DNA from 2 places in the Pseudarthrobacter sp. MOO13 genome. Region 2 is predicted to be linked to the other one. Evidence: predicted binding sites of a transcription regulator. Region 2 holds the regulator's gene; the other holds the start of a gene.

Region 1 (19,165 bases), 1.4 Mb from region 2:
GGACCGCCCGGCCGCTCCGCCGCTGCGTGCAGGCGCCGAGGTCGAAGGGGAAGTCGTCATAAAATAACTATACCGTCCAGACGGTACAGTTTAAAACCTTGCCGTTTCCCTTTTCGACGCCGGCGGAAGGCATGATGGGAAGCATGCCCCGAAAGCCTGTAGCCCGTGATGCGGTCCTTGACGCCTTCGAAACCCTCTTGATCGACGTGGGGGAGCGGGCGGCCACGCTCGACGCGGTGGCCAAAAAGGCAGGCGTGTCCAAGGGGGGACTGCTGTACCACTTCCCCAACAAGGAAGCGCTCATCGAAGTGCTGCTGGACCGCCTGGACGGGCTGGCCAAAGAGGACGCCGACGCCATGGCCGCGGCCGCCGAGGGGGCGGCGGCCTACTTCATCCGCTCCTCCGTCTGGGCGGACACTCCGCTGGACCGGGCCATCGTTGCCGCCACCAGGCTGGCGGAAGTGGCGCACCAGGAAACGCGGCGCCGTTTCGCGGCCATCCAGCAGCGGTGGCTGGACGAGATCGCGGCCGACGTGGGGCCGGGGCTGGCCAAAGCGGTCTTGTATATGGGGGACGGGCTGTATTTCAACGCCATGTTGTCCGTGGGTCCGGCGCCGCAAGGGGGAGCGGCGGCTGACGTGGAGGAACTCCTGGCGGCCCTTGAGCGGCTTCGCAGGTAGCCTCCGCCATTTGCCGGGAAGGGTTGCGGCATAGGACAATGGAATGTTGTGAGGGCTGTCACCGGCCCGCATGATCCAGCACATGGCTGGTTTACAAGTGAATAGCCTTTGATCTGCGGCGGGAGAGTTCTGCCGGTGTACAGGCAGGCGCCGTAGGAGCAAATCCTCCCCAGGAATCTCGCAGGCCCCCGTACCGCCGCGGCGAGGCGCCTCTGGAAAGCAGCAGGCGGTTCCCATGACCCCCAATCGGGGATTCGGAGCCGGTGTGCTCACCGACGGTGCAAGCGGGTCCTGCCAGGCAGGCACCGCGGAAACTCTCAGGTCCAATACAGAGCGGGGAGGAACCCGAATCGCTGTGGCGTACCCTGCGCCGCCTGAGTAAATGGAGTTCCTTCGTGCCGGTTAGCCCAGCCTCCACCACTTTCGTCGACCGCCATATCGGTGCGCGCCGCCAGGCCGACGTCGATACCATGCTCAAAGCCGTTGGCTACGACACTGTCGACTCACTGGTTGACACCGCCGTCCCCAAGGTCATCCGTCAGGAATCTGCCCTTCGTCTGCAGGACGCCCTCAGCGAGGTTGAAGTCCTCACGGAACTGCGGAAGCTTGCCGCCAAGAACAAGACGGCAGTCCAGATGATCGGCCAGGGCTACTACGACACCGTGACGCCGCCGGTGATCCGCCGCAACATCCTGGAATCCCCGGCCTGGTACACCGCCTACACCCCGTACCAGCCGGAAATCTCGCAGGGCCGGCTCGAGGCACTGCTGAACTTCCAGACCATGGTGCAGGACCTGGTGGGACTGCCCATCGCCAACGCCTCGCTGCTGGATGAAGCCACCGCCGTGGCCGAGGCCGTGCTCCTGATGCGCCGCGCCAACAAGTCCGCGGGAGCGAAGGACGGCAAGACGGTCCTGGACATCGACGTTCTTCCGCAGACCATCGCCATCGTGCAGGGTCGCGCCGAGGCGCTGGGCTTCGAGGTGGAGGTCGCGGACCTGTCCAAGGGCCTGCCGGAGGGTGCCATCAATGGCGTCGTGCTGCAGCAGCCCGGCGCCTCCGGCCGGGTGTGGGACCAGTCCGCCGTCATTACCGCTGCCAAGGACCGCGGCGCGCTGGTTACGGTGGCTGCGGACCTGCTGGCCCTGACACTGATCACACCTCCGGGCGAGCAGGGCGCGGACATTGCCGTTGGCTCGGCCCAGCGCTTTGGTGTGCCGTTGTTCTTTGGGGGGCCGCACGCCGCCTACATGGCTGTCCGCAAGGGCCTGGAACGTTCCCTGCCCGGCCGCCTGGTTGGGGTGTCCAAGGACGACGCCGGCGTTCCCGCTTACCGCCTGGCTTTGCAGACCCGCGAGCAGCACATCCGCCGCGAGAAGGCCACGTCCAACATCTGCACCGCCCAGGCGCTGCTGGCCATCGTTGCGTCCATGTACGCGGTATACCACGGCCCGGACGGGCTGAAGGCGATCGCGGAAACGACGCATGGCCACGCCCGTACCCTCGCCGCGGCGCTCAAGGCCGCCGGCCTGGATGTCCTGCACACTTCCTTCTTCGACACCCTGACGGTCCGTGTTGCCGGCCGTGCGTCAGCAGTGATTTCCGACGCCGAGGCCCGCGGCATCAACCTGCGGCCCATCGACGCCGACACCGTAGGCATCTCCCTCGACGAAACCACGACGCCGGCCATCGTCGCGCAGGTCGCCGACGTCTTCGGCGCCCCGGTTGCCGAGGGACACAGCGAGGGCCAGGGCTTTGGGCTGGAGGCCGGCGTCGAGCGTTCCTCGGCCTACCTGCAGCATCCGGTGTTCAACACGCACCGGTCTGAAACCCAGCTGCTGCGTTACATCCGGAAGCTCTCGGACCGTGACCTGGCGCTGGACCGGACGATGATTCCGTTGGGTTCGTGCACGATGAAGTTGAACGCGACGGCTGAGATGGAGGCCATTTCCTGGCCGGAGTTCGCCTCGATCCACCCGTTCGCCCCGGACTCCCAGACCGAGGGCTGGCGCGAACTCATCGCCGGCCTGGTAGCGGACCTGGCCGAGATCACCGGGTATGACCAGGTGTCCATCCAGCCCAACGCGGGCTCCCAGGGCGAGCTCGCCGGGTTGCTCGCGATCCGCGGCTACCACCAATCCCGCGGCGAGCAGCAGCGCACCGTGTGCCTGATCCCAGCCTCGGCGCACGGCACCAACGCCGCCTCCGCCGTCCTCGCGGGCATGAAGGTGGTCGTGGTTGCCACCGCCGCTGACGGGACGATCGACCACGACGACCTGACGGCCAAGATCGAGGCCAACAAGGACGTCCTCTCGGCCATCATGATCACCTACCCCTCCACCCACGGCGTGTACGACTCCGATGTCCGCGAAGTCTGTGACGCTGTGCATGCTGCCGGCGGCCAGGTCTACATCGACGGGGCCAACCTGAACGCCCTGGTGGGGCTGGCCCAGCCGGGCCGGTTCGGCGGGGACGTGTCCCACCTGAACCTGCACAAGACCTTCTGCATCCCGCACGGCGGCGGGGGACCCGGCGTCGGGCCCGTTGCCGCGAAGGCGCACCTGGCACCGTTCATGCCGGGCGATGCGAACAAGGCGGCGCACGAGCCCGGGCACGGGGTGGCGATTTCGGCGTCCCGGTTCGGTTCGGCCGGGGTGCTGCCGATTTCATGGGCGTATGTGAAGCTGATGGGCGGGCAGGGCCTGACCGAGGCCACCAAGTCCGCGCTGCTGGCGGCCAACTACGTCGCGTCCCGCCTGAACGAGTACTTCCCGGTCCTCTACACCGGCGAAGGCGGGCTGGTGGCGCACGAATGCATCCTGGACCTGCGCGAACTCACCGCGAAGACCGGAGTCACGGCCGAGGACGTGGCCAAGCGGCTGATCGACTTCGGTTTCCACGCCCCCACCCTGTCCTTCCCCGTCGCGGGCACGCTGATGGTGGAGCCCACCGAGTCCGAGGACCTGGCCGAGATCGACCGCTTCATCGAGGCCATGATCACCATCCGCAAGGAAATCGACCAGGTGGCCAACGGCGACTTCGCCGTCACCGACTCACCGCTGCGGCACGCACCCCACACGGCCGCCGCCGTCGTCTCCTCTGACTGGGACCGCGCCTACCCGCGGGAGCAAGCAGCGTTCCCGGCCCACCACAAGCAGGACAAGTACTTCCCGCCCGTCGGCCGGATCGACGGCGCCGCCGGCGACCGCAACCTCATCTGCTCCTGCCCGCCCCTCGAAGCGTTCGAGGACAGCACAGCCGGGTTCGAGAACTAGACCGCTCCGGTGGTTGAGCCGGCCGGCACCCGGTTTCGACCAGCTCAACCACCGCTCCCAAAGGACTTTCAATGACTGAGAAGTACACCGCGCTCTACGACGAGCATAAAAAGCTCGGCGCCTCCTTCACGGACTTTGGCGGCTGGCAGATGCCGCTGAAGTACAGCTCCGAACTGGCCGAACACCACGCGGTCCGCAAGGCCGCCGGGCTGTTCGACCTCTCCCACATGGGAGAAGTCTGGGTGACCGGCCCCGAGGCCGCCGCGTTCCTGGACTACGCCCTGGCGGGCAAGATCTCCGCCATGGCCGTGGGCAAGGCAAAGTACTCGCTGATCTGCAACGCCGATGGCGGCATCATCGACGACCTCATCACCTACCGCCGGCCGGCAGCGCCGGACGGCACCGACGTCTTCCTGGTGGTCCCCAACGCAGGAAACGCAGACACCGTCGCGGCAGCATTGCAGGAACGTGCCGCCCGGTTCGACGTGAAGGTGGAGGACGCCTCAGCCCGCACGTCACTGATCGCCGTCCAAGGCCCGGCAGCAGAATCGATCCTGCTGCGGCTGGTCCCGGCAGCCCGGCATTCCCTGGTGACAGGGCTGAAGTACTACGCCGCCGTCGAGGTCCCCTTCCTGGTGGGCGGTGCGGGCCTGGACCTGCTGCTGGCCCGGACCGGGTACACCGGCGAGGACGGCTTCGAGATCTTCGTGGACAACGGGGACGCCCCGGGCCTCTGGCAGGCGCTGATCGCCATTGCCGACGAGGGCCAGCTCACCCCCGCAGGGCTCGCGTCCCGCGACTCCCTCCGCCTCGAAGCGGGAATGCCGCTCTACGGCAACGAACTCTCGCTGGACGGCGACCCGTTCGCCGCCGGCCTGGGCGCCGTCGTCGCGCTGTCCAAGGAAGGCGACTTTGTCGGGAAGGCCGCGCTGGCAGCCAAGAAGGAAGCCGGTGCAGGCAGCACCTCCGGCCGCCGCCTCGTGGGGCTTAAGGGCCGGGGACGCCGGGCCGGCCGCGCGCACTACCCGGTCCTGAAAGACGGCGCCACCGTCGGTGAGGTCACCTCCGGCCAGCCTTCGCCCACTCTGGGCTACCCCATCGCCATGGCCTACGTCGACGTGGAGCATTCGGCGCCGGGAACTTCCCTCGAAGTCGACCTTCGCGGTAAGGCCGAACCCTTCGAAGTCGTCGGCCTCCCGTTCTACAAGCGCCAAAAATAGCGCCGGACAGCCGGGAGTTTCGCTTGTCGAAACCCCGCCCCACCACCCGTTTTAGTTAGGAACCAATCGCATGGCTGTTGGCGTTTTTGATCTGTTTTCGATCGGGATCGGGCCTTCGTCGTCTCATACTGTGGGGCCGATGCGGGCTGCTGCCGTTTTTGCGGAGGAACTCAAGGCCTCGGGGGTGCTGGCTCACGTGGCGTCGTTGCGGGTGGATTTGTATGGCTCGTTGGCGGCCACCGGTCATGGGCACGGGACGATGACCGCGATCCTGCTGGGCTTGGAGGGGTTTCATCCGGAGTTGATCCTCCCGGCGGAGGTGGAGGAGCGGCTGGCCGGCATTGCCGGGACCGGGACCTTGAACCTCGCCGGCGCCGTCCCGCTGCCCTATGGGGTGAAGGACATGGTGTTGCGGCCGTTAACCGTCCTGCCGCGGCACACGAACGGGATGACGTTCACCGTCACGGACGCTGACGGTGCCGTGGTGCATACCGCGACCTTCTTCTCGGTCGGTGGCGGGTTCATCGTCCGGGAGGGTGAGGAAGACGCGGCCCGGCAGGAACTGGAGGAGTCCAAGAAGGAGCTTCCGCTGCCGTTCCGGACCGCCGCGGAACTGCTGGAGCACTGCGCAGCGACCGGGCTGGGAATCGCTGATGTGATGCTGGTGAACGAAAAAGCCTCCCGCGGGGAGGAGGAGATCCGGGCCGGGTTGCTGCACATCTGGTCCGTGATGGAAGCCTGCGTGGCGGCCTCGTTGAAGCGTGAGGGGGTGTTGCCGGGCGGCTTGAAGGTCCGCCGCCGCGCCCCTGACTGGTTTGAGCGGTTGAAGAAGGAATGCGCCGACGGGCAGGACACGGACCAGGACGCCGCGTGGGACGCGGGCCCGTTCGATCCCCGGTATTGGCAGGAGTGGGTTAACTTGGTGGCGTTGGCCGTGAACGAGGAAAACGCGTCCGGCGGCCGGGTGGTCACCGCCCCGACGAACGGGGCAGCCGGGATCATCCCTGCGGTGTTGTTCTACGCCCTGCACTTCGCTCCCGGCATGGACAAAGCCACCGGCGCTGACCGCGATGACGTCGTGGTCAAATTCCTGCTCGCCGCCGCCGCCGTGGGAGTCCTTTACAAGGAACAAGCCTCGATTTCCGGGGCCGAGGTCGGCTGCCAGGGCGAGGTGGGGTCCGCGTCCTCGATGGCCGCCGCTGGCCTGGCCGAGGTCATGGGGGGCACCCCGGCGCAGGTGGAGAACGCCGCTGAGATCGCAATGGAACACAACCTGGGCCTGACCTGCGACCCGATCGGCGGGCTGGTGCAGGTGCCCTGCATCGAACGGAACGCGATCGCTGCCGCGAAAGCGATCAACGCCGCGAAAATGGCGCTCTGGGGCGACGGGACCCACCGGGTCTCCCTGGACGAAGTCATCATCACCATGCGCGAAACCGGCAAGGACATGTCCCACAAATACAAGGAAACCGCCATGGGCGGCCTCGCCGTCAACGTCGTCGAATGCTGACCGCAGGCGCCTCTTCCCGGAACCCGGCGCCCACTCCCTAGTTGTAGGCGGCGGCCCACCAGTTCAAGGAGGCGGCAAACACCAGCCAGGAAATGTACGGCAGCAGGAGTAACCCGGCGGTCCGGCTGATGGGACCAAAATAGAGAACGGTGACTCCGACGGCGGCAATGAGCGCCAGGATGATGCCAAGCCCAAACCACAGTGCAACGGTTCCAAAAACGGGGTAGAGGGCAAAGAACGCAGGGGTCCAGGCAAGGTTAAGGAGCAACTGGATCCCGTAGGCGGTGAGGGCGCTCCGGGTCCGCTCCGTCCGTTTGCGCCACACCAGCCAGCCGGCAACAGCCATCGCCGTGTAGAGGATTCCCCACACCGGGCCAAACACGCCGTTGGGCGGAGACCATGGCGCCTTGTCCGCCGTTGCATACCAGCCGTTGACGTTGCTGGCCGACGCCAATCCGCCCAGCGCCGCCACCAGCAAGGACGCCACCAGGAAGGCGGCGAGCCCGGCGATTTGGATCCCGGCGCCATAGGGCCGTCCGCGCTCCGCGGAAGTGCTGCTCTGGTCCCGGTCCGGCCTCATCCTCCAACCCTTGCGGACCCGGGGCAGCCCCGTCAAGGCGCCGCCCCGTGGACGGTCGGCGCCATGCCAGGCATCGCCGGGAGAAAGGCTCCAGCGGCTGAGGCTTTAGACTTGATGCTGCATGTCCGCACGCATCCAGACCCACCGAAACCGCGCACAAACCCGATTGGACACGGCCCCCTTGCGAGAATTCACCGCACGTTTTGCCACAGCCGAGGAAATTGAGAACTGGGACAAGCACGTCACGGCCAACCCCAACGGCGGCAACATGCTGCAGTCCGCCGCCTACGCATCGGTCAAGAACGGGTCCGGCTGGAAAGTCCGCTTCCTTGTCCTGGAAGCCCCGGGAAACTCCAGTTACAACCTGGTCCTGGAAAAGTCATTTCCGGTCCTGGGTCGGCTCTGGTATCTCATCAAAGGCCCTGACGTTGCCGCCGCCGCGGACCTGAAAGCCGCCCTCGAAGCCTGCGCGGCCTTTGCCCGCAGCCGGAAACTGAACGTCTTTACCATCAAGGTGGAACCGGACATCATCGACACCGCCGAGGCGCACCGGGACATCCAGGCCGCGGGCCTTGTCAAAGCCCCCAATATCCAGTCCAACGACTCCACCGCGCTGCTGGACATTTCCGGCAGCAGCGAGGACGTGTTCAAAGCGATCTCCTCGCGCGCCCGGAACGCCATCCGGCGCGCCGAACGCGAAGGCTGCCAGGTGGTACGGCAGGAACAAGGCCCGGAAACCTACCGCGCCCTCTACGACCTGATGGCAGACACCGTCAACGCCAAGGGCTCCATGCCCCTGCGCAGCTACGACTACTACGCCAAGTTCTGGGACGAATTCTGCAACCGTGGCCAAGGCAACTTCTTCTTCGTCTATGAGGATGGAAGGCCCAGCGTCGGAGCCTTCGTGATCAACTACGGTGCCAAGGCAACCTACAAGGACGGCGGGTCCACCCAAAACCGCAAGCAGTACGGCGACTCGCATTTGGTGCAGTGGGAAGCCATCCGCCGCATGCAGGAACTCGGCTGCACCGAATACGACTTTTGCGGCACCCCGCCTGCGGCCCGGATCAAGGACAAAACCCACAACCTGTACGGGATGGGAATGTTCAAGACCAGCTTCACCAAGACCGTCACCGACTTTGTGGGCTGCTACGACTACGTCCTTTCCCCGCTGCGCCACAAGCTCTGGACCAGTGGCGGCGAAAAGGTGCTCCGCCGGATTGAAACCGCCCGGACCGGCCAGCAGTTCTACTGACCGGCATCCCGTGGGATGCATCCACCGCAGCCCACGGCCGGACCGTACGTCCCGTGCAGCCCGCCCCGAACACCGTCCGCCCAGCGCGTGCCCACCAGGCCGCGAAGAGTCCCGAAGAAGGTCACCCCTTGAATCCTGTTTCCGCCGCTACCGGACTTGAATATGCCACGCTCAGCGACGCCGAGTTTGAGGCCTTCGCCGTAAAGCACCCGCAAAACAGCTTCCTGCAGTCCATCGACTTTGCCCGTTTCCAGCGCGCCCGGGGCCAGCAGGTGGAACTCTTCGGCGTCCGGCGCGGCGGCGAACTCGTCGCCGCCGGCAAGCTCAACTACTCGACCACCAGGCTTGGCTACACCATCTGCGAATGCGCCAAGGGCCCCCTCATGGACTACGAGGACCGCAACCTGGTGAGTGGCGTCGTCGAACTCCTCCGCAAGCACGCCGCCGGCCGCAAAGCCGCTGAACTGCGGATCTCCCCGAACATCAGGTACATCGCACGGGACGCCGACGGCGCCGAGCACCCGGACGTCGAGGACAACCGTCCGCTCGTGGCGGACCTGGAGCGGCTCGGGTTCCGGCACCAGGGCCTGGATATGAACTTCGTCAACGTGAACTGGATGTTCATCAAGAGCCTCGTCGGAATCCAGGACGCCGAAGAACTCATCATGGGCACCAGTTACCGGACCCGGAAGGCCATCCGCAAGGCCGAAAAGAACGGCGTCTTCCTGGAACAGGCCACGCTGGAAACCCTGGACGACTTCTACGGGGCGTTGAGCCGGGCCGGGGACGAAAAGGGATTCACCTACCGCGAGCGCGCCTACTACGAGCACCTGCTCAGGACCACCTCGGCGGAATTCACCAAGCTCATGATGGCCAAGATCGACATCCCCGCGTACCGGAAATCCATCACCGAGCGCCTGGCAGCTGAGTCTGCCACCGCCGCGGAGCTCCGGCGTGAAGTGGAAGAAACGGGCAGCAAGAAGAAAGCCAACCGGCTCAAAGTGGTCCAGGACCTCGTGGACAGCTACGAGCGGAGCCTCAAGGACATCGAGAGGTTCCCGGATTCGGTCGGGACCGCCACCGTGGCAGCCATCCACTTCGTCTGCTACGGCGATGAGGTGGTGTGCGTGATCGGCGGCACCGTCCAGGACTACATCTACTTCAACGGCGCCACCTCACTGTACTGGGGCATGATGCTGCACGCCCTGGAGAAGGAATACCCGCGGTACAACTTCTACGGCACGTTCGGCATCTCCGGACAGGACGAGGAGGGGCACGGCGGCTACGAATTCAAGAAGGGATTCGGCGGCGAAGTGGTCCAGCTGGTGGGCGACTTCACCATGCCCGTACGGCCCGCGGTCTTCCATGCCAACCGGCTGGCCAGATCAGCCGCCGCCGCTGCCCGTACCCTGCTTGGCAAGCTGCCACTGAAGCGCGCAGCCTGACCGTCCACACACCGCGCAGAGGGAGGAACCGGGCATGACCGACCGGCACGAACGGCCAGGGTCCAGGCCGAAGACTGACGGCCTGCCCAAGACTGAGCCGCTGACCCCTGCCCAGATGCGGCAGGACGCAGCCGCCCGGAGGATGCTGCGGCGCCTGGTGCAGGGCGAGAACCCGCCCACCGCCCCCTTGAGCATCGTGGACCGCCTGGCGGGCAGCCCCTACGCCAACCCCACCATCCAGGTGGGCGGTGTGGACACATCGGCCCGCAAGACCCTGGACTTCGCGCTCCACCTGGCAGAGACCATGTTCCGCTATGGGGCGGGCGCCCTGGAGGTGGAGACCAGCATCATCGCCGTTACGGCCGCCCTGGGCCTGAAGAACATCGAGGTGGACATCACCAACCAGTCCGTGGGCATCAATTACGCCCCCAAGGACCAGACGCCCATCGCCCTGCTGCGCGTGGTGCGGTCCTGGACCAACAACTACGCCGGCCTGGCCAAAGTCCACCAGCTGGTCACGGACATCGTGGCTGGCGGCGTGGGCCGCGAGGAAGCCATCCGCAGGCTCAACGAGGCCATCACCAGTCCCAAACCGTATCCGCGCTGGATGGTCACCGCCGCATTCGGTGTCTTCGCCGCCGTGTTCGTCGGTGTGCTGGGCGGCGGCGTGGTGTCCTCGGCCATCGCGTTCGTAGCCAACATCGGGATCAGCCTGCTGGCCCGGCAACTGGGCCGCTGGCGGGTCCCGGACTTCTTCACCACGGCCAGCTGCTCGTTCGTCGTCACCATCCTTGCCTTGCTGCTCTGGCAGTTCGGCCTCACCGCGTCACCGTCGATCGTGGTGGTGGGCGGCATCCTGCTGCTGCTGCCCACCGGACGGCTGGTCTCGTCCGTACAGGACGCCATCAACGGCTTCCCGGTCACCGCCGCGGGCCGGTTCCTGTCAACCCTGCTGACCTTCGGTGCGATCGTGGCCGGCATTGCCGTGGCCTTCGTGGTGGGGGAGCTGACAGGGCTGCAGCGGATCGACGTCACGCAGACCTTCCCACCCGCCTACGATCTGTGGGTCCTTATCCTGTTCGTGGCCGCTGCGGTGATGGCCATCGGCATCACCGAGCAGACCACCTGGCAGCTCCTGCTGCCAACGGCGGGAGTGGGCGTGGCAGGCTACCTGGTGCTGCTGGGCGGCGGCCTGCTGGGGATCGGGGACCGCTTCGCCCCGGCGCTGGCGGCCGTTGTCATCGGCCTCCTGGCACGTGTGGTGGCACTGCGGATGGGCGCGCCGCAGCTGGTGGTGGCTGTGCCCGCGGCGCTGATCCTGCTGCCAGGGCTCACCATCTTCCGGTCCATGTATGTGCTCACGGTCGAGGAATCGGAAATCCTGAACGGCGCGGGCGGCATGCTCAGCGCCGGCGCCATCGTGCTGGGAACAGCCGGCGGGATCGTCCTGGGCGACGTGCTGGCCAGGCCCCTGACCCGCAGCCTGGCGAGCAACGAGCGCCGCCGCGCCCGGCGGCGCTAGATTTGCCCTACCGGCAACTTCTTCTCTGCCTGGAACACGTCTTCCACGCGGCCCTGCGCCCAGTACCCGGACAATGACACCTGGCGCCGCTCCAGGCCGCGCTGCTTGAAGAAGACCTCGCGCAGGGACTTCATGTAGCCCCGCTCGCCGTGGGCAAAGACATCCACGGTGCCGGCAGGCCACTCCGCGCCCGCCACGGCATCCACCAGCAACGTGCTCGAGCCCGCCGGGACTTCGCCGCGGACCAGCCACCGGACCTCGAGTCCGGCCGGAGCGTTCAGGGGCTGGATGTCGGCCTCGGCCCCGACTTCCAGGAAGGCCAGCCCCACTGCGGTGGGAGGAAGTGCCTCGATGGACGCGGCAATGGCCGGCAGGGCGGCCTCATCACCGGCGAACAGATACCAGTCAGCCTCGGGATTGGGGTTGTACGCACCGCCCGGGCCGGTAAAGGTGAGCGTCTCGCCGGGCCGGGCGTTGGCCGCCCACGGACCGGCCAGGCCTTCGTCGCCATGGACCACGAAGTCGATGGCGAGCTCCTTGGCCCCGGGATCCACCCAGCGGAGCGTGTAGGTGCGGGTATACGGCCACTGCTCGCGCGGCATGGTTTCCCGGACCGTCCACAGATCCAGGGGGGAGGGATAGTCCACGCCGGGCTGTGGGAACACGATCTTTACATAACGGTCCACGAATGCGTTGTTGACGAAGTCCCTGAATCCGTCCCCACCTGCGATGACCCGGACCATGTGCGGGGACAACTGCTCTTTGCGCAGTACCGTCAGGTTGACCTGGGGGCGGTTGTTTTTCGTAGCGCTGGTGGCGGCGGGGACAGTGCTCATCAGGCAAGCCTAAGCCAGGGGCGCCGGCGGGAGCTCCCAGGTTACGTCCGGCGCACCCTGTTCCCGCAGCAGCTCGTTCACACGGCTGAATGGCCGGGAACCAAAGAAGCCGCGCGAGGCGGATAACGGACTGGGGTGCGCGCTGGCGACGACGGGCGCACCGGCAAGGAGGGGCCTTACCCCCTCCGCCTCCTTGCCCCACAAGACGGCTACCAGGGGCGTCCTGGACCCGTCCGCGGCCCGACGTCCGGCCACTGCCGTGACTGCCGCCGTCGTAATGTCCTCCCAGCCCTTGCCGCGGTGGGAGCCGGCGGACCCCGCCCGGACGGTGAGCACCCGGTTCAGGAGCAGGACTCCCTGATCCGCCCAGGCGGACAGGTCGCCGTGGACGCGCGGGGAAATGCCCAGGTCGGATTCGAGTTCACGGTAGATGTTCGCCAGGCTGCGGGGGAGCGGGCGCGTGCGCGCGTCCACGGAAAAGGAAAGGCCGACGGCGTGCCCCGGCGTGGGGTAGGGGTCCTGCCCCACAATGAGGACTTTCACGCCGGCGAGCGGCTGGCGGAACGCGCGCAGGACGTTCGACGGCGGCGGGAGGACCTGGTGCCCGGCCGCCTCTTCGCCGGCAAGGAAGTCCAGCACCGACCGCAGCTTCGCTTCGACGCCCTGCAGCGCCGCCGCCCAGTCAGGCGCCATGAGCTCCGCCAGGGGCAACTTGGCCAGGTCGCTGAAGCGGGTGGCGTCCGCCGGGTCCTGCTGCAGGTCGAACAACGCATCCGATTCAAACATCGGTCCATTCTTGCAGCAGGAGCCCGCCGGTCGGGAAAGTGCGTCGACGGCCGGGCCGAATGACACTCCTGTGATTCGCCCGCTAGCATGGGGGTAAGACATTTACCGTAACCAGCGAAGGAGTGTGCCGTGGCGGAACCGGCCCGGGAACACCTGCCGGAGCAGGATCCACGGAATTCCCTGCTGGCGGATTTTCTGCTCCGTGACTCCTCCCTCACCGAGCGCGAACAGCAGATGCTGGCGCTGGAGCGGCAGTGGTGGAAGTACGCGGGGGCCAAGGAACAGGCCATCCGGGAGCTGTTCGACCTCTCCGCAACCCATTACTACCAGCTCCTCAATGCCCTGATCGACCGCGAGGATGCCCTGGCCCACGATCCCATGCTGGTCAAGAGATTGCGTAGACTACGTACGTCGCGCCACCGTGCACGCACCGCCCGCCGCCTGGGATCCGACGCTTAGCACGCCCCAGGCCGGGACCCTGGCAGCAATCAACAAGGATGTCCTTCCACCATGACCAAATACGCCCGCGATGAATTCGACAAGGTCCCCGAGGCCGCGTCGCGACAAGGTGTCCACCGGACGGCCTCGGCCCCGTCCCGGGTGCGGCTGTGGCCCATCCTCGCCGTGGGCGTCGCAGCGCTGGCGATCGGGCTGGTGTCTTTCCTGATCCTCCCCAAGCTGGGGTTCAACGCCACGGCAACCGAGGCCTTTGCCAGTGTGGAATCCACCGCGTTGGCGGGTACCGGATCCACCCCGTCCACCACGCAGGCAACCACGCCCCCGGCCGCTTCAGAACCTTCGGCCACCGCCGGGCCGTCCCCAAGCGGCAGCCCGGAGCCGACGCAGTCGGCCACCCAGCAGGCCGTCGTCGACCGGACGCAGGCAGTGGCCGTCTACAACGCGGCCGGTACCGCCGGGCTGGCCAGCCGCATTGGCGGAACAGTCCAGGCTGACGGCTGGAAGCTCGGACAGGTAGGCAACTGGTCCGGCGCACCGCAGAAATCCTCCGTGATCTACTACGCCGGTCCCCAGCAACTGGCCAGTGCCCAGGAGCTCGCCGCACTGTTGAACATCCCCACGGTCGTCAGCAGCACCGAGTTCCAGGTGCCGCTCGTGGTGGTCCTGGGCCCCGGGTACCGGTAACCGGCCGGCCTCAGTTACGCCTGCATAACGTTCCCGGCCCGGGGCCTGCCGCAGCCTGCGGCCCGTGGCGGCCTTTGGCTAGAGTGATTCCAGGCCACGGCCCGCGGGGCTGCACGCAACAGCACCGGCCCACCCGGCCGCAACGGAAAAGAGTTGGTCACCATGGCACTGGGAACCGTCAAATGGTTCAACGCTGAAAAAGGCTACGGCTTCATCACCGTTGACGGCTCCAGTGATGACATCTTTGTCCATTGGTCTGCGATCCGGGGCGAAGGCTACCGGGCCCTTGAGGAAGGACAACGGGTGCAGCTGGAGGTCGGCGAGGGCGACAAGGGCCCGCAGGCGGAAAACGTCCGGCCCGCCGAGTGAAGCCGAAGCACCGTCCCGCCGTCCGCACTGCCCTGGCCGTTTCCCTGGCAGCCGTTCTCGGCGCCACAGCCTGCTCCGGGACACGCGGAAACGCCCGGGTGGAATCCGCCGAGGCATCCGGCGACGGCGTCCTCCGGGTGGGCCTGGTCCTGGACAACACCGGCGGCAACGCTTTCCTGAACCAGCCACAGCTCGCCGCCGCCAAGCTGGCCGTCCAGGACATCAACGCAGCCGGGGGACACAAGGGCCGTCCCGTCGAACTGCTGCCCGCACACCTGGAACAGGACACCGCCGGGCAGGCAAAAGCCCTGCTCGCCGCCAAGGCGGACGTGGTCATCGGACCCACCGACTCCAGCCATGCGGAGGCAGCCGTAGGCGTCCTGTCCCGCGCGCACATACCGCTCATCTCCCCGGCCAACACCGCTGCCGGCCTGACCGGAATGGCCAGCGGCGGCTACTACTTCCGCACCGCGGCGGCCGACGTCGCGCAAGGGCCTGTGTTGGCCAAACTCGCCAAGGACGCCGGGGCTGCCACCGTCAGCGTGCTGTACCAGGAAGGCACCTACGGCAAGGACCTGCAGGCCGCCGTCACGGAAGCGGCAAAGCAGTCCGGGCTTAGCGTCCTTCCCGGTGCCGGCTTCACGACCGGGGACGCCGCGGCGGCAAGCTCCATCGCCAAAGCCAAGCCGGACGCCGTCGTCCTGATAGCCCGTGAGGGCGCCCAAGGCGCACTGGCCGCGCTGAACGGTACCGGCGTTGGCGGTTCACGCATCGTCATGAGCGACGGCGCTTTCGCCCGCTACGGCTCAGGCCTCGGTTCCAAGGTCTTGGATGGCGCCCGCGCGGTGGTACCGGGACAGCTGCCTTCCGCCGCCTTCCAGCAAAAACTCCTGGCGGTGGACCCGTCGCTGAAGGACGTCTCCTACGCTGCCGAGACCTACGACGCCGTGACCCTGGCCGCGCTGGCAGCGGCCCGCGCGCAGGACGACGCCGGCCGCTCGATCGCCGCCAACCTGATCCCGGTATCGGGCGGAACAGCGGCACCAGGCGCCGGAACGGCCGCTGCGCCGTGCGTGACCTACAAGGCGTGCCTGGGCGGTTTGGCTGCCGGCCCGGACATCAATTACGACGGCGAGTCGGGCCCCATTGCCTTCGACGCGAACGGGGATATCACCGTGGCGTCCTTCTCCGTCTTTACATACGGGCCGGACAACCTGCCCACTCCGAGCGGCCGGGAGACAGCCGGACATCAGGGCTGATCGCCCTCGGCGAAGCGACCGCCGCCAGCAGCCCCTCCGGTGTCTTTTCGCTTGCACTCTCACCGGGGGAGTGCTAATTATGGAGTTAGCACTCTGACGTACCGACTGCTAAGCAACGCCCGGTTCCGGCCGGCCGCGCAAGGCACCGGTCGAAGAGCGAAAGAAACACCTCACTTCAGTGAGATCCCCAGGCGGAGGCATACAGAGGCCGCTGTCGAAGGATCGTCCGTCGCGGGCACTGCAGCGAAGGTTCATTCTTAACGACTGTCCCGAAAGGACTACTGCCGTTATGGCCAAGATCATTGCATTTGATGAAGAGGCACGCCGCGGCCTTGAGCGTGGCCTGAACACCCTCGCCGACGCCGTTAAGGTCACCCTCGGCCCGCGTGGACGCAACGTCGTCCTCGAAAAGAAGTGGGGCGCCCCCACGATCACCAACGATGGTGTTTCCATCGCCAAGGAGATCGAGCTGGACGACCCCTACGAGAAGATCGGCGCAGAGCTGGTCAAGGAAGTTGCCAAGAAGACGGACGACGTCGCCGGCGACGGTACCACGACTGCGACGGTGCTGGCCCAGGCGCTGGTCAAGGAAGGCCTGCGCAACGTTGCCGCCGGAGCCGACCCGCTGTCCCTCAAGCGCGGCATCGAGAAGGCCGTTGAAGCCGTCACCCGCGAACTCCTGGCCTCCGCCAAGGAAATCGAAACCAAGGAAGAGATCGCGGCCACCGCCTCCATCTCCGCCGGTGACGACGAAATTGGTGCCCTCATCGCCGAAGCCCTGGACAAGGTCGGCAAGGAAGGCGTCATCACGGTCGAGGAGTCCAACACCTTCGGCCTGGAGCTTGAACTCACCGAAGGCATGCGCTTCGACAAGGGCTACATCTCCGCCTACTTCGTCACCGACGCCGAGCGCCAGGAAACGGTCCTCGAGGATCCGTACATCCTGATCGTCAACTCCAAGATCTCCAACGTCAAGGAACTGGTTGCTGTCCTCGAAAAGGTCATGCAGTCCAACAAGCCGCTGCTGATCATCGCCGAAGACATCGAGGGCGAGGCCCTGGCCACCCTGATCGTCAACAAGATCCGTGGCACCTTCAAGTCCGTTGCCGTCAAGGCCCCGGGCTTCGGCGACCGCCGCAAGGCACAGCTGGCAGACATCGCCGTCCTCACCGGCGGCCAGGTCATCTCCGAGGAAGTCGGCCTTAAGCTCGAGACCGCAGGCCTCGAACTGCTGGGCCAGGCCCGCAAGGTTGTTGTCACCAAGGACGAGACCACCATCGTCGAGGGTGCAGGCGACGCCGACCAGATCGCCGGCCGCGTATCCCAGATCCGCGCCGAGATCGAGAACTCGGACTCCGACTACGACCGCGAGAAGCTGCAGGAACGCCTGGCCAAGCTGGCCGGCGGCGTTGCAGTCATCAAGGCCGGTGCCGCCACCGAGGTTGAGCTCAAGGAACGCAAGCACCGCATCGAGGACGCCGTCCGCAACGCCAAGGCTGCGGTTGAAGAAGGCATCGTCGCCGGTGGCGGTGTTGCCCTCATCCAGGCCGGTGCCAAGGCATTTGCCAACCTGCAGCTCTCCGGCGACGAAGCAACGGGCGCCAACATCGTCCGCGTTGCCATTGACGCCCCGCTGAAGCAGATCGCCTTCAACGCCGGCCTCGAGCCCGGCGTGGTTGTCGACAAGGTCCGCGGCCTGCCCGCAGGCCACGGCCTGAACGCAGCCACCGGCGAGTACGTCGACCTGCTGGCAGCCGGCGTGAATGATCCGGTCAAGGTCACCCGCTCTGCGCTGCAGAACGCGGCGTCCATCGCCGGCCTGTTCCTCACCACCGAAGCCGTAGTGGCAGACAAGCCCGAGAAGGCTTCTGCTCCCGCCGGTGGAGACGACATGGGCGGCATGGGCGGCATGGGCGGCTTCTAAGCCCACTGCCGGGACCTGTCCCGCTGACACAAAATGCGGCCCCCTCCTTGGGAGGGGGCCGCATTTTTATGTTCCAAAGGCTACTTCCTGGCGGAAGCCAGCATCCCTTCGACTTCCTTCTTGAAGGCGTCCGCGGCTGCCTGCGGTGTCAGGCGGTCGTACAGTACTTCATCCGTGTAGCGCTTGATGACGTTCTGGACGCTTCCCGCACCCACGGGCGGGACCGGCGGGGCGCCCTTGACGTCCGGTGCTATGTCCTTGAGGAAGCCCACCACCGTGGTGTCGGCCGGCTTGAGCGAGGGAGTAATGCCCGCGACGATCGCACTGTTGGTGGGCACACCGCGGTCCGTCATCAGGATGCCGCCGGCCTCCGGACTGTTCGTGAGGTAGTCGATGAATTCGGCCGCCTGCTGCGGGTGCTTGGACCGGGACGAAGCCGACCAGAACATGGTGGGCTTGTAGTACATCCCGTTGCCGGCCGATGCGCCGCTGATGCTCGGGGCCCGCAGCATCTTGATGCTGCTGCCCGTGGTGGACTCCAGGGAGCCCAGCTGGTTGGTCCACCACCAGGCCATGGCCACCCGGTTGGTGCCGAACAGGCTCTCCTCCAGCCCCGCGCCGGCGTCCTCGGTGGCGATGGTGGCAGGGGGACTGGCCTTGGAGTCCCGCTGGTCCTTGAGCCGTGCCCAGAAGGACGCGGCGGTGGCCGTCTCGAAACCGAGCCCGCCGTCACCCGTGTACAGGTCCTGTCCGTGCTGGCGCAGCCAGATGATCAGGTCTGCTTCGTTGCTGCCATAGGCGGCGCCGTAGCTCTTCCCGCCACCAGCGGCGCTGATCTTGGCTGCGGTGTCCGTGAAGTCTTTCCACGTCCACGTCTTGTCGTCCGGCAGCGGAATGCCTGCAGCGTCGAACACCTTGGTGTTGGCCATGATGACGTAGGCATTCTGGCCGGTGCTGAGACCATACTGGGCGCCACCATACTGGCCGGAGGCCAAGGCCTCCTTGTCCAGCTTCGAGGTGTCGATGCCGCTTTGCTTCGACAGGTCCATAAGCGCCCCGCGCCCGCCGTATTCGGCAATGTACTTCTGGTCCATCTGGATGACGTCCGGTGCATCATTGGCAGCTGTCTTCGTGGCCAGTTTGTCCCAGTAGCTGGCCCATTCGCCCGGCTCCGCCTTGATCTTGATATTCGGGTGCGATGCTTCAAACGCGGCGATGACCTTCTGGGTCTGTGCGTTCAGGTACTCGTTGCCCCACCATGCGAACCGCAGGGTCACCTGCGCGTTGTCCCCGGAACTGCCGGGAGCTCCGCAGCCTGTCGCCAGCAGGGAAAAGGCCAAGGTGGCGGCGCCGAGCTGGAA
Region 2 (9,295 bases):
GGGTCGTCTCGGCGGGTGCTTCTTTGCCGGTGAATCCGGTCAGGAGTTCGCGCTGCAGGCCGAACATCTCCGCTTTTTCCTCCGGTTCCGCATGGTCGTAGCCCAGCAGGTGGAGGATTCCGTGGGTGGTCAGGAGCAGCATTTCGTCCTGCAGCGAGTGGCCGGCGTTCCTGGCCTGGACCTTCGCCACCTGCGGGCAAATTGCGATATCGCCCAGCATGCCCTGGGGCGTGGGCCGACCCGGGGTTCCGGGCGTGAGTTCGTCCATGGGGACCGAGAGCACATCCGTGGCGCCGGGTTCGTCCATCAGTTCAATGTGCAGCTTTTCCATGGCCGGTTCGTCCACCAGGAGGATGGACAGCTCGGCCTGGGGATGGATGTAGAGCTGTTCAAAGATGTACCGCGATAATGCAACGAGTTCGGCTTCTTCGACGTGGACGCCGGACTCGTTGTTCACCTCGATGCTCACGCGTGTTCCCCCCGCTTTTCCCTGTTGACTGAGTGCTTGACGCGGTTCCGCTGGGCTTCGTCCCAGACGCTGTAGGCGTTGACGATGTCGCCGACCAAGCGGTGACGGACCACGTCCGCGGCGTCAAGGACGGAGAAGTTCACGTCCTCGATGCCCTGCAGAATTTCCTCCACGATCCGCAGCCCCGAACGCGTTCCAAACGGCAGGTCCACCTGGGTGACGTCTCCGGTGACCACCATCTTGGAGCCGAACCCGAGACGGGTGAGGAACATCTTCATCTGTTCCGGCGTGGTGTTCTGCGCCTCGTCGAGGATGATGAAGGCGTCGTTGAGTGTCCGGCCGCGCATGTAAGCCAGTGGTGCCACCTCGATGGTCCCGGCGGCCATCAGCCGAGGGATGGACTCGGGATCCATCATGTCGTGCAACGCATCGTAAAGCGGCCGAAGGTACGGGTCGATCTTGTCGCTCAGCGTTCCGGGCAGGAAGCCAAGGCGCTCCCCTGCCTCAACCGCAGGGCGGGTGAGGATGATGCGGCTGACCTCTTTTTGCTGCAGGGCCTGGACGGCTTTGGCCATCGCCAGGTAGGTCTTGCCGGTGCCCGCGGGCCCGATCCCGAAAATCACCGTATTGGCGTCGATCGCGTCGACGTAGTTCTTCTGGTTCAGCGTTTTGGGCCGGATGGTCCTGCCGCGGCTGGAGAGGATGTCATGGGTGAGGACGTCCACCGGGTTCTGCAGTGACTGGGTGCGCAGGAGCGCCACGAGCTGCTGCAGCACAGCAGGGGTGATCACCGTGCCGCGGGCCACGAGGCCACGGACCTCCTGGAGGAGCCGCATGATCCGGGGGACGTCGCTGGCCGGTCCGCTGATGGAGAGCTCGTTGCCGCGCACGTGGAAGTTGACGTCCGGGAACTGGACTTCGATGAACCGCAACGCCTCATCGTGGCTGCCAAGTGATTGAACCATCTGGTCCGAGTTCTCAAACAGGACAACTTCGGTCCTGGTGCCCGGCAGTGAGTGGGGAAACTCCCCCGGGCTGCCGTCGCCTATGTTGAGCCGGCGCTTACCATTCGCTGATTCAGTCATGGTGCTGGCCCGCAGGCCTGTGGTCCCCTCGAAGTTCTTCAATCCAATTTTCCGTGCCGGAAAGGGGCGCCCGTTGCACGGTGCTCCTTGCCCAGCGATCCCATCATCTTACGCCAGCAGCAGGCGTCTGCGGCCACGGCCGGCTGCTGCCCATCACACAGGCACGGCCGTTTGGTATCAACTTCATATCGGCCTCATATCGTTCCCGTTGCAGTTGGGGCGTGAGGGCCACAGAACCGCTGCTGGGCTGCACCGCTGTGCAATGCTGGAAATCCAGCAACTGCTGGGACTCCAGGCCGCCAGGGGATCGGCCCGCCACGCCACGAAAGGACAAGGGCAGGACAGTGCCGGATACCTCTGTGCCCAAAAGGGCAGGCCGAACGATGGGCCCCTTGCGCCCGGCGGTCCTGGCAGGCGTCCTGGTGCTCGTTCCCATACTGGCCGGCTGCACCGCTGAGGGCGGCCCATCGCCCACCGGCACCCTCGCCTCTGTCCCGGCGTCCGGCGGGACCATGCCGGACGCACCGTCCACCAGCGCTCCGCTGGAGACCACCCAATCCTCCAACAAGGCGCCCGTGTACTGGATCGGCCGCAGCGGCGGCAACATTTTCCTGTACCGCGAATTCCGCGACGTCCCGGAGCAAGACAACCCGGTAACGCGTGCGTTGCGGGCCATGATGTCGGAGAAGCCGCTCGACCCCGATTTCTTCACGCCATGGCAGAATCCGGATAAGTTGGCCACCTCGATTTCAGGCAAAGACGTCATCACGGTGGACGTTTCGGCCGACGCGTTCAACAGCAACCTCGACGCCGACATGGCTGCCCGCGCCATCCAGCAACTGATTTATACGGCCACCGCGGCGGCCGCCAGTTCGGGGCTGATCGACACCAGCCAGCAGGTCCGGGTCCGGATCCTCGTGGACGGGCACACCGACTACGTCGCTTTCGGGAAGGTCCAGCTGGGCGCCCTGATGACCCGTGCTGCCGGCCTGGTGGCGCCGGTCTGGATCATTGATCCGCAGGAAAATACCGAAGTCCCGGCAGGAACCGTGAAGATCACGGGCCGCAGCACGTCGCCGGGAGCCAAGCTCCACTGGCAAATCCTGCAGGTTGCGGACAACGGTGGCGGCAAGACGCCTTTCCTGAGCGGCGAAACGACGGCGGCCGCGGAGCAGGGCCAGGCGGGGGTCTTCACACTGGCCCTTAACCTGCCGGCCGGTGACTATGAACTCCACGTGGCGCAGGCCGGATCCGGTGGAGAACCGGACCGGAACGAGGACACCCGGTCCTTTAGGGTGCGGTAGCCCAGCGTCCCAGGATATCGCTGGCCAGCACGACGGCGGCCGGGCCTGCAGTGGAGGACCGCAGGACGTGGTGCCCCAGCAGGGCCGTCACCGCGCCGTTGTCACAGAGCTTCGTCACCTCGCGGGGACTGATGCCGCCTTCGGGGCCAACAATCAGCAGGATCTCGCGGGGCCCGGTGCCCGCGCTCCCCTGCCATCCTTCCAGGACGGTGCGCAGGGGCCTGACAGCGTCTTCGTGCAAGATCACGGCCAGGTCCGCGGCGGCCACGGCGTTGCAGAGCCCGGACGTTTCAACGGCGTCCCGGACCTCGGGAATCCAGGCGCGGCGGGCCTGCTTGGCGGCAGCGGCAACCGCCGACCGCCACTTGGCATGGGCCTTGGCGGCCCGGTCCCCCTTCCAGCGGACGATGGACCGTTCCGACTGCCAGGGTATGACGGCATCGATGCCCAGTTCCGTTGCCGTCTCAATGGCCAGTTCGTCCCTGTCGCCCTTGGCCAGCGCTTGCGCCAGCACCAGCCGGACCTCGGGCCTGTCTTCGGCCACCACGGTCCCGCACTCCACTTCCAGTGCGGAGGACGACGCTGATGCCACCTTGCCGGTCATGCGCGCGCCGGCGCCGTCCACGATGTCCACGGCCTCCCCCGGCGACAAGCGCTTCACGGTGACTGCGTGCCGGGCTTCAGGGCCTTCCAGGACAAAGACCTGGCCGGGCGCCAGGCCGTCCAGCGAGCCGGGGCTGGCAAAGAATACGGGGTTGCTCACCGCTACAGGTTACCGAGCCGGTCCCGGAGCTTGGCGAACATCCCGCCGCTGGCAGCGAGCTTACCCTCGGTGATCTGTTCCCCACGGAGCTTGGCCAGCTGGCGCAGCAGGTCCTCTTGCGCGGCGTCGAGTTTGGCGGGAGTGTCCACTTGGAGGTGGACCTTCAGGTCTCCGCGCCCGTAGCCCCTCAGGTGGGTGACGCCCAGACCGCGGAGGGTAATGACCTCGCCGGACTGGGTGCCGGGCTTGACGTCGATCTCCTGGCTGCCGTCGAAGGTTTCCAGGCTGACGTCCGTGCCGAGGGCAGCCGCTGTCATGGGGATGTGCAAAGTGGCGTGCAGGTCATCGCCTTCGCGGACATAGGTGGCGTCGTTGTTGACCCGGATCTCCACGTAGAGGTCGCCTGCGGGGCCACCGGCGGGGCCGGCTTCGCCTTGCCCGGAGAGCTGGATGCGGGTTCCGGTGGCAACACCGGCAGGGACCTTGATGGTCAGTGAGCGGCGGCTGCGGATGCGGCCCTGGCCGCTGCATTCGTTGCAGGGATCCTTGATGACCGTGCCGAAGCCTTCGCAGGTGCCGCAGGGGGCCGCCGTCATGACCTGGCCAAGAATGGAGCGGACAGCACGCTGGACCTGGCCGCTGCCGCCGCAGATATCGCAGCGCTCGGGGTGCGTGCCGGGACGGCAGCACGATCCGTCGCAGGTGGGGCAGACGACGGCGGTGTCCACTTCGAGCTTCTTGTTGACGCCAAAGACGGCGTCGCGGAGGTCGATCCGGACGCTGATGAGCGCGTCCTGGCCCCTGCGCACCCGGGACGCCGGACCGGACGTGCCGCCGGCGCCGAAGAAGGTGTCGAAGATGTCCTGGAACGCGAACCCTTGGCCCGCGTAGCCCGCACCGCCGAAGCCGTTGTCCGTTCCGTTCTCATTGCCGGTGGTGTCGTAGATGCGGCGCTTCTGGGGGTCGGAGAGGACCTCGTAGGCGTGAGTGACTGCCTTGAAGCGTTCCGACGCGTCCGCCCCGGGGTTTACGTCCGGGTGGAGGGTGCGGGCCAGTTTGCGGTAGGCCTTTTTGATTTCTTCGCCCGTAGCTTCGGGGGAGACTCCAAGGACGTCATAGTGGCTGCTCAAAGTTCGTATCTCTTCCTTGTTGTACTGCGTGCCGTTGGGCCCGGTGTCCGGTCCCGTTGCCGGACGTGGTCCGGCAACGGAGGATCAGGGCCCCAAAATCCTGGAAAGGTAGCGGGCCACGGCCCTGACGGCGGCCATGGTGGTGGGGTAGTCCATCCGTGTCGGGCCAAGGATCCCTACCTTCGCGGCGCTGTCAGGGCCGTAGCCTGTGGCCACCACCGATGCCTCCGCGAGGCCGTCGTAAGGGTTCTCCCGTCCGATGCTGACGGCCACGCCGCGGTGGTCCTGTGCCATTTCGCTCAGCAGCCGCAGCATCACCACCTGCTCCTCGAGTGCTTCGAGCACCGGGCCGATGCTGAGTGGAAAGTCTACGTTGGACCGGGCCAGGTTGGCCGTTCCGGCCATGACCATCCGGTCTTCCCGGCTGCTCTGGGCCAAAACCTCCAGCCCAAGCGCGAGTGCGTGCGCGGCCTGGCGCTGAGGGTGCGGCGCGGCGGCGACGACGGCGGGCAAGGCCTGCGCGAGGTGGCTCAGCGACGTGCCGCCCAAGGCCCCGAGGAACCGGGTCCGCAACTCCGCCAGCGCCTCGTCACCGAGGTCCTGGCCGACGTCGATCACGCGCTGCTCGACTTTGCCGCTGTTGGCAATCAGCACCACGAGTACTTTGCGCGGTGCCAGCAGCACGAATTCGATGTGGCGGACCAGGGCCCTGCTCAAGTGCGGGTACTGGACCACTGCCACCTGGTTGGTCAGCTGGGACAGGAGGCGGACCGTGCGGTCCAGGACGTCGTCGAGGTCGTCCGCTCCTTCCAGGAGTGATTGGATGGCCCGCCGCTCTGCGGCCGACAGTGGCTTGACCGCCGAGATCTGGTCCACGAACAGGCGGTAGCCCTTGTCCGTGGGTATCCGCCCTGCGCTGGTGTGCGGCGCGGTGATCAGGCCCTCATCCTCCAGCGCCGCCATGTCGTTGCGGATCGTGGCGCTGGACACACCGAGATGATGGCGCTCCACCAGCGCCTTTGAGCCGACCGGCTCGCGGGAGTGGACGTAGTCCTCCACGATCGCCCGCAGCACTTCCAGTTTGCGTGGCTCGCTCACTCTCCACCTCCATCCACGGTCCGGGGCGCGTGCCCCGTCCGGTGCCGCCCAGGGGTTAGCACTCGACATGCCTCAGTGCTAACAGTCTATTATGCCTCGGCCCGTTGTTAGCATTGGTACCGCTCCGGGCGAAACTCCGGGGGTGAGGACCTAATGCGAGGCGGATCGAATCCATGGACTACCAGAACTGGGGCCCCCGCGGGATTTCCGCCCCTGCCCGGACCGAACTGCCGGAGGTTCCCGTGGAGCGCGGCATGGTGCTTGAGGAAGTCCAGTCCGGCTGGGTTGGGGCTGTCACCCGGGTGGAGAAGTCCGGCGGAATGCACGTGGTTGCCCTCGAGGACCGGCGCGGAAAATCGCGGTCCTTCCGGCTGGGCTTCGGCTTCCTCCTGGAAGGACAGCCGATCCGCCTGATGCCGCCGGCGCCCGCCCGCGCTGGGGCCGGTCCCGCCGCAGGGCGGACCGCGTCCGGGTCGGTTCGGGTGGCAGGGCAGCGCGCCCAGGTCGCAAAGGCGAGCCGCATCTGGGTGGAAGGCAAGCATGACGCTGAACTGGTGGAGAAGGTGTGGGGAGACGACCTTCGGGTGGAAGGCATCGTCGTCGAACCCCTGCACGGCATCGACGACCTCACGGCCGCCGTGGCGGACTTCAGGCCGGGACCTGGGCGCCGCCTTGGGGTCCTCGTGGACCACCTGGTGCCCGATTCAAAGGAATCGCGCATCGCCGAGGCTGTGATGGCCTCCCCTGGTGCCGCCGGAAATGTCCTGATCGTCGGCCACCCCTACGTGGACGTGTGGCAGGCCATCCGCCCCGCGGTGCTGGGCATCCAGCAATGGCCGGCGATTCCCCGCGGCCAGGACTGGAAGACCGGCATCCTGAAGGCCTTTGGCTGGCCGCACTCCACCAAGGAAGATATCGGGCTGGGGTGGCAAAAGCTCCTCGGCGCCGTCCGCACGTACGCCGACCTGGAACCGTCGCTGCTGGGGCGGGTTGAGGAAGTGATCGACTTCCTCACCGTGCCCTGAAAGCCGCTCCCGCCCCGCGACCCAGTATTCTGGATACTGCGATGCCTTGCTTTTCACAGCATGGCACCGAGTCCTTATTAGTCGTCAGCACCACTTGCACCCCAGAAGGAAAACAGACTGTGGCAGAAAACGCACGTGATCACAGGGATGGCCAAGGCCGTTCCGAGTACCATGGCGTCCCCGCCAATGCGCTGCCGCTCACGGCCAGCGAAGACCGCCAATGGGCCACGCTGGCCCACTTCGGCGGGATCCTGGGGTGCATTCCGTCCCTGCTGATCTACCTGATCTTCCGGGACCGCGGACCGTTCACCGCGCAGGAGTCGAAGGAAGCGCTGAACTTCAGCCTGCCGCCCACCATCGCCGCGGTCCTGGCCAACATCCTGGTGTTCATTCCCTACGTGGGCAACATCTTCGCCGTGATCGCCACGCTGATCTGGGTGGCGCTGACCTGCTTCTCGGTGGCCGCAGGGATCCACGTCAACCGGGGCCAGCCGCACCGCTACCCGTACAACCTGCGCTGGATCAAATAGTCCCCAGCGGCTCCCAGCGCAATCAAGCCCCCGCAAGCCCGGCCGGGTTCGTGCTGCGGTTAGTCGGGCAGGATCCTGCGGACCACGGCGTCCGCCAGGAGCCGGCCCTTTAGGGTGAGGACCAGCCGTCCGTGGAACGCCGCGGCCGGTTCCACCAGTTCGTCCGCGATCAGGCCCGCCACCTCATGGCGGCCCAAGGTGCTGAGCGTCGAGACGTCGAGCCCTGACTGAAGCCGCGCCTCAAGCATCACCCGCTCCAGTCGCCTGGTGTCCGAATCCAGGGTTTCGCGGCCCGCAGCCGGCGAATAGCCCTGCGCGAGCCGGTTGGCGTAGGCCACAGGGTGCTTGACGTTCCACCAGCGCACGCCGCCCACGTGTGAGTGTGCGCCAGGCCCTATCCCCCACCAGTCGTCGCCCCGCCAGTAGGCCAGGTTGTGCCGGCAGGCCTGGTCCGGGGTCCGGGCCCAATTGCTGACCTCGTACCAGCCCAGCCCGGCTTCGGTGATCAGCTGGTCTGCGAGCTCGTACTTGTCGGCGTGGTCGTCGTCGTCGATTCCCGGGACCTCGCCGCGCCGCATCTGTGCGGCGAGCTTGGTGCCCTCCTCGACGATCAGCGCATAGGCGCTGATGTGATCGGGCTCGTAGGACAAGGCTGTTTCGAGCGAGTACCGCCAGTCGGCAAGGGATTCACCGGGCGTGCCGTATATCAGGTCCAGGCTGACGGCAAGTCCCGCCTCCCGGGCCCACCGGACCACCTGCGGAACCCGGCTCGGGGTGTGGGTGCGGTCCAGGACCTTCAAGACGTGCGGGACAGCGGATTGCATGCCGAACGACACCCGGGTGAAACCGGCTTCCTTGAGGATGGCCAGGGATTCGGGCGTGACGGAGTCGGGATTGGCCTCCGTGGTGACTTCCGCGTCCTCTTCGATTCCCCACTGGTCGATGGCGGCACGAAGAATCATGGCGAGGTCGCCGGCCGGCAGGAGCGTAGGCGTGCCACCGCCGAAGAAAACGGTGCTGAGCTTGCGTGCCGGGACGCCTGAACGCTGCAGTACCCGCGCGGCCAGCCCCACTTCCGAGACGGCCGTGCCCGCATAGGCATCCTGGGAAGCTCCGCCGCCGAGTTCCGTGGCCGTGTACGTGTTGAAGTCGCAGTACCCGCAGCGCACGGCACAGAACGGGATGTGGACGTACAAGCCGAAAGCCCGGGCCGCCGCACCGTCCGCTGCCTGAGCAGGCAGCAGGCCGTCCGACGGCGCCGGGTCGCCAAGGGGAAGAACGCTGGGCATCAGCGGGTCCCCCGCTGCGCGGTGGTCACTTCTTCTTGGCCTTGTCCTTTGAATCGTCAGTGGTGAGGGCGGCGATGAACGCTTCCTGCGGAACTTCCACCGTGCCCACCATCTTCATGCGCTTCTTGCCTTCTTTTTGCTTTTCCAGCAGCTTGCGCTTACGGGAGATGTCGCCGCCGTAGCACTTGGCCAGGACGTCCTTGCGGATGGCGCGGATGCTTTCACGGGCGATGATCCTGGAGCCGATGGCCGCCTGGATGGGCACCTCGAACTGCTGCCGCGGGATGAGTTCGCGCAGCTTGCCGGTCATCATCACGCCGTACGCGTACGCCTTGTCCCTGTGCGTGATGGCACTGAACGCGTCCACCTGTTCGCCCTGGAGCATGATGTCGACCTTGACCAGGTCGGCTGCCTGGTCACCGTCGGCCTTCCAGTCCAGGGACCCGTAGCCGCGGGTCTTGGACTTCAGGATGTCGAAGAAGTCGAACACGATCTCGGCCAGCGGGAGGCGGTACCTGATCTCCACCCGGTCCTCGGACAGGTAGTCCATCCCGCCCAGCACGCCGCGGCGGGCCTGGCAGAGTTCCATGATGGCGCCGACG

Evidence for each region. The regulator HrcA, encoded in region 2, represses chaperone genes, less so after heat shock. The targets are predictions, from matches to a motif close to TTNGCACTCGNNNNNNNCGAGTGCNAA.
Region 1: the regulator HrcA is predicted to act here: its motif matches at 15,966-15,992, upstream of groL (chaperonin GroEL).

The regions. Positions count from the first base shown of each region.
Region 1 is NZ_CM177848.1:3,297,735-3,316,899, reverse strand. It holds gene AC4EEO_RS15135 (MFS transporter) at 1-60, opposite strand, end outside; gene AC4EEO_RS15130 (TetR/AcrR family transcriptional regulator) at 144-680, shown strand; glycine riboswitch at 790-886, shown strand; gene gcvP (aminomethyl-transferring glycine dehydrogenase) at 1,076-3,955, shown strand; gene gcvT (glycine cleavage system aminomethyltransferase GcvT) at 4,027-5,175, shown strand; gene AC4EEO_RS15115 (L-serine ammonia-lyase) at 5,246-6,685, shown strand; gene AC4EEO_RS15110 (TspO/MBR family protein) at 6,723-7,265, opposite strand; gene AC4EEO_RS15105 (lipid II:glycine glycyltransferase FemX) at 7,387-8,520, shown strand; gene AC4EEO_RS15100 (peptidoglycan bridge formation glycyltransferase FemA/FemB family protein) at 8,649-9,965, shown strand; gene AC4EEO_RS15095 (threonine/serine exporter family protein) at 10,000-11,487, shown strand; gene AC4EEO_RS15090 (siderophore-interacting protein) at 11,484-12,323, opposite strand; gene AC4EEO_RS15085 (uracil-DNA glycosylase) at 12,333-13,109, opposite strand; gene AC4EEO_RS15080 (DUF3263 domain-containing protein) at 13,239-13,568, shown strand; gene AC4EEO_RS15075 (LytR C-terminal domain-containing protein) at 13,620-14,252, shown strand; gene AC4EEO_RS15070 (cold-shock protein) at 14,415-14,621, shown strand; gene AC4EEO_RS15065 (ABC transporter substrate-binding protein) at 14,618-15,880, shown strand; gene groL (chaperonin GroEL) at 16,170-17,804, shown strand; gene AC4EEO_RS15055 (ABC transporter substrate-binding protein) at 17,885-19,165, opposite strand, start outside.
Region 2 is NZ_CM177848.1:1,890,682-1,899,976, reverse strand. It holds gene ybeY (rRNA maturation RNase YbeY) at 1-469, opposite strand, end outside; gene AC4EEO_RS08820 (PhoH family protein) at 466-1,554, opposite strand; gene AC4EEO_RS08815 (GerMN domain-containing protein) at 1,938-2,858, shown strand; gene AC4EEO_RS08810 (16S rRNA (uracil(1498)-N(3))-methyltransferase) at 2,845-3,621, opposite strand; gene dnaJ (molecular chaperone DnaJ) at 3,624-4,751, opposite strand; gene hrcA (heat-inducible transcriptional repressor HrcA) at 4,836-5,849, opposite strand; gene AC4EEO_RS08795 (DUF3097 domain-containing protein) at 6,023-6,874, shown strand; gene AC4EEO_RS08790 (DUF4870 domain-containing protein) at 6,994-7,404, shown strand; gene hemW (radical SAM family heme chaperone HemW) at 7,464-8,693, opposite strand; gene lepA (translation elongation factor 4) at 8,719-9,295, opposite strand, start outside.